3 regions of the Peribacillus sp. SIMBA_075 genome follow, and region 1 is predicted to be linked to each of the others. Evidence: riboswitches for the same ligand, from Rfam matches in the RefSeq annotation. Region 1 holds a riboswitch; each other region holds the start of a gene.

Region 1 (3,284 bases):
CATTTTATTTTCATGTAGGATCGCTACCAGGCTGTTTAAGTTTTTCAGCAGTGCCGGGTTTCCGCCTGATATCGTCACGAAGGAAAAACCGGCACCCCCAATCCGCTTCAGCTCATCCCATATTTCCTCGGCAGTCATTTGGACGGTATCTTCCTTACCGGTTCCATCCCAAGTAAATGCGGAATCACACCAGGCACATGAATAATCGCAGCCAGCCGTCCGAACGAACATGGTTTTTTGGCCAATGACCATTCCCTCACCTTGGATGGTCGGTCCGAAGATTTCCATAACCGGGAGTTTACTCACTTTCCATCCACTCCCGTCTGGCTTCGGCATAGCTTGTCGGCGTTTCGTATAGTCGAACGAATTCGACCCTAGCACCCTCATATTCCTTTAATGAAAGGGCTTCGGCCATTTTTTCATAAATCCAGACAACCATATTTTCAGCCGTAGTGTTCATGAGCGGCAAGGTTTCATTCAAATAACGATGATCAAGGTGGATTTCAATTTCATTTTTCCATATATCCTTGATGTCCCCGAAATCTATCATCAAACCGCGTGAATCCGTATACCCGCTCAATCCGAAAATGACCTTATACGTATGGCCATGCAAGTTCTTGCATTTTCCTTCATAGTCATGTAGATGGTGTGCTGCGTCAAAGGTAAATTCCTTACTGACCATGACCCTTTTAGTTGTATATTTCAATTGGCTGCGCTGAATATCTTGATCTATTTTTTGGAGTTTATCTACTATAGTAAAACCGTACATCACGAAAGCACCTTCCGTCTGCTTACATAGTCATCCAATCCTTTTTTCCGCAACTTACATGCCGGACAATCTCCACAGCCGTCTGATATGATTCCGTTATAGCAAGTCAGGGTCTTTTCGCGGACAAAGTCGAACGCGCCAAGCTGATCGGCAAGTTCCCATGTTTCCTCTTTATTAAGCCACATAAGCGGCGTATCAATCACGAATGACTGGTCCATCGACAAGTTCAAGGTCACATTCAACGATTTAATGAATACATCCCGGCAGTCCGGATATCCGCTGAAATCCGTTTCACAGACACCGGTGACAATATGTTTAGCGCCAAGCTGACTGGCCAACACTCCGGCAAACGATAGGAACAGTAAATTCCGCCCTGGTACGAACGTCGACGGCAATTCCCCGTCTTCCCCGTCCTCCACTGCAATGTCACTTCTCGTCAAAGCATTCGGTGCCAGTTGGTTCAGCAGCGACATGTCAAGGATATGATGGTTCACGCCCAATTCCTTGGCAATCTCTTGAGCGCATTCGATTTCCAAGCTGTGCCGCTGATTATAATCAAACGTCACCGCTTCCACTTCCTCATATCTCTCCATCGCCCAGAACAGGCACGTCGTACTGTCCTGACCTCCGCTAAACACAACCACTGCCTTTTCTTTCTTCTTCATTTCTATAAAACTCCTTTTTACGGAAAAAAACAGCACCCTAAGAAAAGAGCACTGTTTCTCCTTAGTTTTTTTGAGAGGGTAGCTAGAACCTCTTCCGCCATAACGCGGAATATTATATTTTTCCAAGTCAATAGTAACTTGAAAACGAGAAGAAATCAAGATGTTTGGATTATGGAAAATCACACCTAACGGAAAACTTGGTTATCTTCTCATCTGCTTAAATAACCCATTATTTATCCGATAAAAAAAGAGGGAATAAAATATCGATAAAGGGGTTCATTAATTTGAAAAGTATTAAAGGAAAGATATTGGCAGCATTTTCACTCATCATATCTTTGTGTATCATCTTAGGAGCATTTAATATTTATAGCAGCAATAAGTCACTTGTACATTCCAAAGATATCATTAGCCAAAAATTGCCGATTCTAATTGATGAAGAACAACTACTCAATAATGTTGCACAAAGAAGCGCACTCGCAAGAGGCTATATTCTATATGGCGACGAAAGTAATAAAGAGAAGTTCTTAAAATATACCGAAGAAAGCAAAGTCATTCAGGAGGATCTATTAGCCTAAAGTGATTCTGAAAAAACGAAGGAATTGATTGAGAAAAGCGTGGATTGGAGAACGATTATTATAGACCGCGTATTTACACAATATGATCAAGGAAATGAAGAACGTGCTATAGAAATACTAAAGGATGAAGTTGCACCAATAAGCAATGAATTGATGGATGGGTTTAGAGAGCTGGCTTCCGAACGCGAAAAAACGATTGTCGATTTAGGTGAAACCGTCATCGCAAGCGGGAAATCGGTTAAGTCTACAAGTATCATCATATCCATTGCGGCAGTCCTTATCGGCCTTGTGCTTGCACTTGTGACTGCAAACCTCATTACCACCCCCCTCCTTAAAGTCAGGGACAGGATGAAAATGGTTGCTGACGGAAAACTGAATCATGAGCCCCTGGAGCAAAAGTCAAATGATGAAATGGGTGAATTAACGGTATCCGCCAACCAAATGCAGAAAAACCTTCGTGATACGATCGAAAAAATGCTGGTTGTATCCGAATCCGTTTCCAACCAAAGCGAGGATCTGACTCAATCGGCAAATGAAGTGCAACAGGGCAGCAAACAGATTGCGGCTACCATGTACGAACTTTCGGAAGGCTTGGACTCACAAGCCAACCGGGCAGCTGAAATGGTCCGCATGATGGATGATTTCACCGGCAAGATCGAGCAGGCCCATCTTGAAGGAATGGAAGTATCGCAAAGTTCGACCGAGATCCTATCCTTGACCAAGGAGGGCACCACTTTAATGCGCAGTTCGGTCCAACAAATGCAAATGATTGACGGAATTGTCAAAAATGCCGTCGGGCAAGTGAAAAGGCTCGATTCTCAATCACAGGAAATCTCACAGCTTGTGCAGGTCATCAAAGATATATCCAATCAAACCAACCTATTGGCGCTGAATGCAGCCATAGAAGCTGCACGCGCTGGTGAACATGGCAAGGGCTTCGCCGTCGTCGCAGCTGAAGTGCGGAAACTCGCTGAAGGGGTCACACAATCCGTTGGGGATATCACCGATATTGTCACCGCTATTCAAACAGATTCAAAAACGGTCGTCCACTCCCTGGAAGATAGTTATACACAGGTGGATGAAGGCACGAAACAGATTACGCTCACCGGCCAAACCTTTGAAACAATCAATCACTCTGTCGGGAATATGGGAATGAAAATACAGCATATTACAGCTGAATTGAACTATATCTCCAAAAATAGTAAAGAAATCAATCAGGCCATCGAAGATATCGCAGCCGTAACTGAAGAGTCCGCGGCAGGAATCGAACAAGTT
Region 2 (3,284 bases), on a different contig from region 1:
GCTTTCCTTGGTGCGGGCGGTGAGCCTCCTCGGCGTAAACGCCTGTGGGGTCTCACCTGTCCCGCTGCTCCCGCAGGAGTCTCGCACTTCTGCTCCAATCAACCTTAAATAGTTTCGTTTTAAAAACAACAATCTTTACGAAAAGAGCCTATTTTTATGTGTACAAGGCTTGTGTATTGGGGTCAGACCATACCCTTTTTTGCGGCTATATAAAGACGACCTGGCTTGTGTGCGCATAACAGCCAGGTTGTTTTTGTAAAATTAACTATTCATATTTTCGTTAAGATAATTCCGATTAATGCTGCAAGTACGCCGGCAATTTGATAGGATTTAAGTTTTTCTTTGAATAAATAACAACCAGCGAATACGACAACTAAACAGTTCAGGCTGACGACAGGAAAGATGATGCTGGCGATTCCAGTATTTAATGCAAAGAAATAACATCCATAGGCTATGATGCTTAATAACCCTACGAGTGATCCAATTTTCACTTCCATTAACTTAATCTTCTCATTCTTGATGGCTAATGCCGAAATGAGATAAAGTGTTCCGCCACCATACATTGATACTAGGATATCAAGGGAGTTTAAATGAAGACGGGTTGATGTCGTCATTAAGATACCTAGCACACCAAATGAGAAAATCGCGAATAATGTGTGCATCATCCAAGGTAAATATTGATGATTGCCCTTAGCATTAGGTGTATACTGAATGACAAGGGTAGCGAGCAGCATGCAGACAATTCCGCTCCACTGCAGTGAAGAAATATGCTCATGAAAAATTAATGCAGCACAGAGGATGGGAAATATTGCATTTGCCGCAATCAGTGGTGATGTCAAACTTGCCGGTCCTTTTTCAAAGGCACTTGCCATCTGGATATTACCGTTAGCGTTCAGTATACCAATGGCTCCACCAAGCAAGATGGATGGCCAGTTAGTAGTCAAGCCATCTACAAATCCGCTATATAAAAGTGACATGATGAAGGCGGTAAAATAAAAGAAAAATTGGATATGTACCTTTGAGTAACCCTTTCCGTTACTCCATTTAAAAATGCTGTTATTGATTCCGAAACATAAACTGGTGATAAGAGCCGCAAAAATCCACATTGCTTTAATCTCTTCCTTCATGTAGGATAAACTTCTTCTACATTTTAAGCCGAATACGTGTAGGAATCAAACTTAAATAAAAAGTAGATTGACAGATTAGATTTTTTTTTCTATATTTACTATGACAATTTTAAATATTTCCCGATAAACGGGAGAGGTTCATAGCTTCACCCTCTTAAAAAAACTATGGCTTTGATTATTTTTTTGCGAATCAACCATATCTTTGAGGAGATATGGTTTTTGTTATATAGAGGCCCATTTTATGAATCTCCCCTGACAAACGTGGATGAGGAGGACTTTTTATGTCTGGAAGAAAAGAAGAAGAATTAAAAAAAGATATCACACTGCTTGGGAATCAAGGGACAAAATATACATTTGACTATGCGCCTGAAATTCTGGAATCATTCGATAACAAGCATCCGAACCGGGACTATTTCGTCAAATTCAATTGCCCGGAATTCACTAGCTTATGTCCAATAACGGGCCAGCCGGACTTTGCAACCATTTACATCAGCTATATTCCAAGTGTGAAGATGGTGGAAAGCAAGTCATTGAAACTTTATTTATTCAGCTTCCGTAATCATGGTGATTTCCATGAAGACTGCATGAACATCATCATGAATGATTTAATCGAGTTGATGGATCCCAAATATATTGAAGTCTGGGGCAAGTTTACACCTAGGGGCGGAATCTCCATCGATCCTTACACAAATTATGGTAAACCAGGTACAAAGTATGAGAAAATGGCGGATTACCGCTTGATGAATCATGACTTATACCCGGAAACGGTGGATAATCGCTAAAGATTAGAAAAAGACAACTGGCTTATGCCGTTGTCTTTTTTTGGTTTTTTGCTATTCTCATTCAGTAAACTCACTATTTTGTATTCTTTAAAAACACAAATGTCCTCCTGTGGAGGAATTAACACTTGATTGTTTCGTGAAAAAACGTAATAATAGGAAGAGTTAATTTTGACAGAATATTTTCAAAAATAGGGGATGTCGTGATGAAAGTTGCAAAGTTTGGCGGAAGTTCACTTGCGTCAGGTGAACAGGTGAAAAAGGTATTCGAAATTGTAGTTGCTGATCCAGAGAGGAAGATTGTTGTCGTTTCGGCTCCAGGGAAACGCAATTCAAATGATATAAAGGTGACGGATCTATTGATTGAGGCTGCGGAACAGCAGCTGCGCGGGGATAACGGAGAGCATTTGATAGAAGATGTGGTATCCCGCTATGCGAGCATTGCTGAAGAGCTGGATATATCCGAGGAGGTCATCACTGGGATTCATGGAAATCTAAAAGCACTGTTGCATGGAGACCAATCTAACCCGAAGCGCTATTTGGATGCTTTAATGGCCAGTGGCGAGGATAATAATGCTAAGCTGGTTGCAGGTTATTTTCAAAGCCGTGGTGTAGAGGCTCAGTATATAAATCCAAAGAAGGCTGGTTTGATCGTAACGGATGAAGATGGATTTACCCAGGTGATGCCAGAATCGTATGATCGGTTATATGCTCTACGTGATGAGCCAGGAATCGTAGTATTCCCAGGGTTCTTCGGATACACGTTAGATGGTGAGGTTTTAACATTCTCAAGAAGCGGTTCCGATATTACGGGTTCGATTCTTGCGAATGGGGTCAAAGCCGATTTGTATGAGAACTTTACGGACGTGGATGCCGTTTATGCGGTGAATCCAAATGTGGTTTCCAATCCGAAGGGAATCAGGGAATTGACCTATCGTGAAATGCGGGAGCTTTCTTATGCCGGTTTCTCGGTATTTCATGATGAGGCGCTGATTCCTGCATTCCGTGCGGGAATACCAGTCCATATACAAAATACAAACAATCCGGCTGCACAAGGGACCCGCATTGTAAGTTCACGGGATAATACGAATGGGCCAGTTATTGGGATTGCAAGTGATAAAGGATTTTGCAGTATTTACATTAGCAAATATTTGATGAACCGGGAAGTTGGTTTTGGCCGGAAACTGCTGCATATCCTTGAAGATTACGGAGTTTCGTATGAGCATATTCCATCAGGCATCGATGATGTGACACTTATTCTAAGGCAGGACCAGATGGAGGGTGAAACCGAGAAGCAAATCATTTCACGAATCAAGAAAGAGCTACATGCCGATGAGGTGAATGTGGAGCATGATCTTGCTTTGATCATGATTGTAGG
Region 3 (3,284 bases), on a different contig from region 1:
TGGGAAATCTTATCACGTAATTTCCGGATGGCATTGGCATCCTTTTTCCCTTTACTTTTTGAAGGGATTTGGAAGAAACACCTCAGTTGTTTATCCTTATGTATGATGTCGAATTTATCACTGATTTGCAGGCACTCTATTAAATTGATATCTTCATTTTTATCGATTCTCCTCCTATATAATTCGGTTGCTTTTTCTAAACGGTCTTCGCTGATCATTGGATGCCAGGTGCCATCGCCAAATCTATCCATGATGATATCGCTCATCCTCATTTCCAATAAGGTAATATATCCGAATATGAGCATCCTGATTGGAGGCTTTTGAAGGTCGGCATGGGTGATCAACTTTTTAATTGAATTATTCTCCAATACGAACACCCTTGTTTTATTCTTAAAAATATGGAGAAGCTGGATCAAAGGGGTTGAATCCGAAACCATTTCCCTTGGTGAAAAATTTCTTAAATATTCCGAAACGCTCCCTTCACCTAGTTCTTCCCTATCTATATATCCGATGATTTCTCCTTGATCTTGCACTGCCAATATATCAAAATTCTTTTTTTCCAGAGCTTTCTGGATATCCAGCGCCAGATCGTTTTTATGGCAAAACTCAAGCTCCTGGGCTATGCTCTTTACCGTGATATTTTCCTCATAAAGAGTTTTAAGACTAAGATAGCTGCTATTGCTTTTCCCATGGCTTCCAATTAACATCTTTCATCCTCCGCTTATGAACTTTCTGCACGTTTTACCAATCACGAACCGCTTTAAGAGCGTTTGCCTCTTCAAAAGTTTTGGAGCAATCGCATTCGAACAAGTTTATAAGGCTTTAACCGCTAACTGAATAATAAAATGTCCATGTCATCAATAAATAAAGTCCACCCATGTGGACTCAATCCCATTCATCTGGATCTTTTTGGCACCATAAATCAAATGCCATCAACAGCATTGCCTACCGCCGTTTCCTCATTCCCCTCTCCTTCCCAAGCCTTACAAACATCCACCCAACCCTTTGCTCCTGAATATTCAAATAATTCAGCGAGTGTAAGTTCTATTGCAGAGTTCGTACTGCCGCATGCCGGGAACAATGACTCAAAGCGCTTCATTGATACATCAAGAAAAACATCTAGATTGTTTGCAAGTCCGAATGGGCAAACTCCTCCGATGGCATGGCCTGTTTGTTCGAGCACTTCCTCAGGTGATAACATTCGTGCCTTGAATCCGAACACCTGACGAAATTTCTTATTATCCACTTTTGCGTCCCCTGCCGCTACAACCAAAATAGCATGTTCACCTTCCCCCCTAAAGGAAAGAGTCTTAGCGATCCGTGCTGGGATAACGCCGATGGTAACTGCTGCCTCAATCACCGTAGCACTCGATGTTTCGAACTCCATTACATCGCCTTCCCGGTCCCATTGTTTAAAATGGCTTTTGACACTCTTGATACACATATAATTTTCACTCCTTTGAAGTTCATACAAAAATAATATCATCCTTCATTACAATAAATCAAAATCCTTTTGGACTTCCCCTGCCTTATAAATACAACCATTCTTTACAAATTGACCAAACAAGCTTACATGAGATACTATTAATCTTCGGGCAAAAGCCTTAACGTGGTTCGTAACCATCCCACGATAAAAAACTAGGGAGAGAGTAAAATGAATGTTCGTACACTCGTGATAAACGGGTTATTGGCTGCCTTGTATGTGGCGGTCTCATTGGTGTTTAAACCAATTGCTTTTGAGATGTTCCAATTTCGTGTACCGGAAATGTTGAATCATCTGATTGTATTCAATAAAAAGTATATCTACGGTATCGTGGGCGGCGTCTTCATATCTAATCTGCTTTTTTCGCCGATGGTGCCATTTGATTTGATTTTCGGGGTAGGGCAATCCGTACTCGCCTTATTGCTTGTCATTTTTGTATCTCGGTTCATAAAAAGCATTAAAGGACGAATGTTCGCCACGATTATCTTTTTCACATTCACAATGTTCTTAATTGCAATTGAACTGAACCTTGCCTTTGGCTTACCATTCTGGTTAAGCTGGATGACCACGGCTGTTGGTGAGTTCGTTGTCCTCTTGATTGGTGCGCCAATTATTTATGGAATGAACAAAAGAATTCAGTTTGAAAAGTGGCTATAAAGGAATCCTCGCGTCGTTAACCCACTATAATGTAAACAGAGCTGTCTGCATCATGCGACAGCTCTGTTTTCACCAATGAACTTGAAAATGATAAACTATTAGTCAGAATGGTGGTGACCCTTTGAAAAAAGTCCTGACTTTAACCGGTCTATTGGTAATGGCATTATTTATTTTTTCAAATGCAGAATTATTTACTTTGATTTGGAAAAGTGACTTGGATTCAGTTATTGGCATATTGATGGAAAACTTATTGCTTACATTTATTGTGACATTCGTATTGATGTTTGTCCAAAATTCATTTACAATCATCCCCTTAATATTGCTCCTGACTATCAATGTCACGATATTCGGATTCATATATGGCTACCTATGGAGTTGGTTTACAAGTGTTGTTGCGTCAGGGTTTATTTTTTATGCAGCAAGAAACTGGTTTCAGGAACCTCTTTTAAAGAAGATGGGAAAAAAGTGGCAAGAAACTGTTGTAGAGCATGGTTTCATGTACGTTTTTACCGGCAGGATTTTCCCGCTTATCCCAACAAGTTTAATTAACTTGGCAGCTGGAGTCAGCACCGTCACTTTCAAGGATTTTTTATTTGCGACGGCACTAGGCAACCTTATATACTTTTTCTTCCTATCTCTAATCCCATATGGATTCCTATCCGTTGAAATGAACCAATATACGCTAGCTGCACTTGCACTCCTTTTCTTACTATTTTTCATTATCTATAAGCGTGCAAAAAAGAAAAAGAAACTATCCTTATTCAGAAAAAACAGGTGACCGCATTGGCCCCTGTTTTTTTATTTAGGATTCTGCATATATTTTTTTCCGATAGTTTGTTAAAATGTGTATGTAATTTTACCTTTGAAATGTCTTAAAATCAGGGAGAATCTCCATGTCCAAACGCTCCATTTTAGCAATTTATATCCTATCCGGGATTCTTACACTAGTCGTGTTCGACTATTTTTTAACTACAAATATCCATAACAAAGAGTTCTTCATTCAACTTCAAAGAGCGGAAGGCATTTTTTTCCTTTTATCTATAGGCTTGATCTTATACCTTTACTTAGCTAAAAGGGAAGAATTCAAACAATTAAAAGAAGCGGAACAACGTCGGCGTACCCTCATCAATTCAATGGTGGATTT

The links. A riboswitch is a leader RNA that binds a small molecule or an ion and turns the genes downstream of it on or off. The one in region 1 is predicted to bind preQ1.
Region 2: another riboswitch for preQ1. It lies ahead of queF (preQ(1) synthase); the one in region 1 lies ahead of queC (7-cyano-7-deazaguanine synthase QueC).
Region 3: another riboswitch for preQ1. It lies ahead of SB775_RS09595 (QueT transporter family protein); the one in region 1 lies ahead of queC (7-cyano-7-deazaguanine synthase QueC).

The regions. Positions count from the first base shown of each region.
Region 1 covers NZ_JAWRYN010000046.1:20,097-23,380, forward strand. Annotated here, with positions in the region: gene queE (7-carboxy-7-deazaguanine synthase QueE) at 1-306, opposite strand, end outside; gene queD (6-carboxytetrahydropterin synthase QueD) at 299-769, opposite strand; gene queC (7-cyano-7-deazaguanine synthase QueC) at 769-1,434, opposite strand; PreQ1 riboswitch class I at 1,490-1,532, opposite strand; gene SB775_RS22970 (CHASE3 domain-containing protein) at 1,719-2,009, shown strand; gene SB775_RS22975 (methyl-accepting chemotaxis protein) at 2,034-3,284, shown strand, end outside.
Region 2 covers NZ_JAWRYN010000009.1:99,729-103,012, forward strand. Annotated here, with positions in the region: gene SB775_RS09830 (EamA family transporter) at 270-1,127, opposite strand; PreQ1 riboswitch class I at 1,255-1,300, shown strand; gene queF (preQ(1) synthase) at 1,409-1,909, shown strand; gene SB775_RS09840 (aspartate kinase) at 2,113-3,284, shown strand, end outside.
Region 3 covers NZ_JAWRYN010000009.1:47,683-50,966, reverse strand. Annotated here, with positions in the region: gene SB775_RS09605 (hypothetical protein) at 1-707, opposite strand, end outside; gene SB775_RS09600 (YbaK/EbsC family protein) at 923-1,444, opposite strand; PreQ1 riboswitch class I at 1,604-1,648, shown strand; gene SB775_RS09595 (QueT transporter family protein) at 1,655-2,140, shown strand; gene SB775_RS09590 (TVP38/TMEM64 family protein) at 2,262-2,918, shown strand; gene SB775_RS09585 (PAS domain S-box protein) at 3,034-3,284, shown strand, end outside.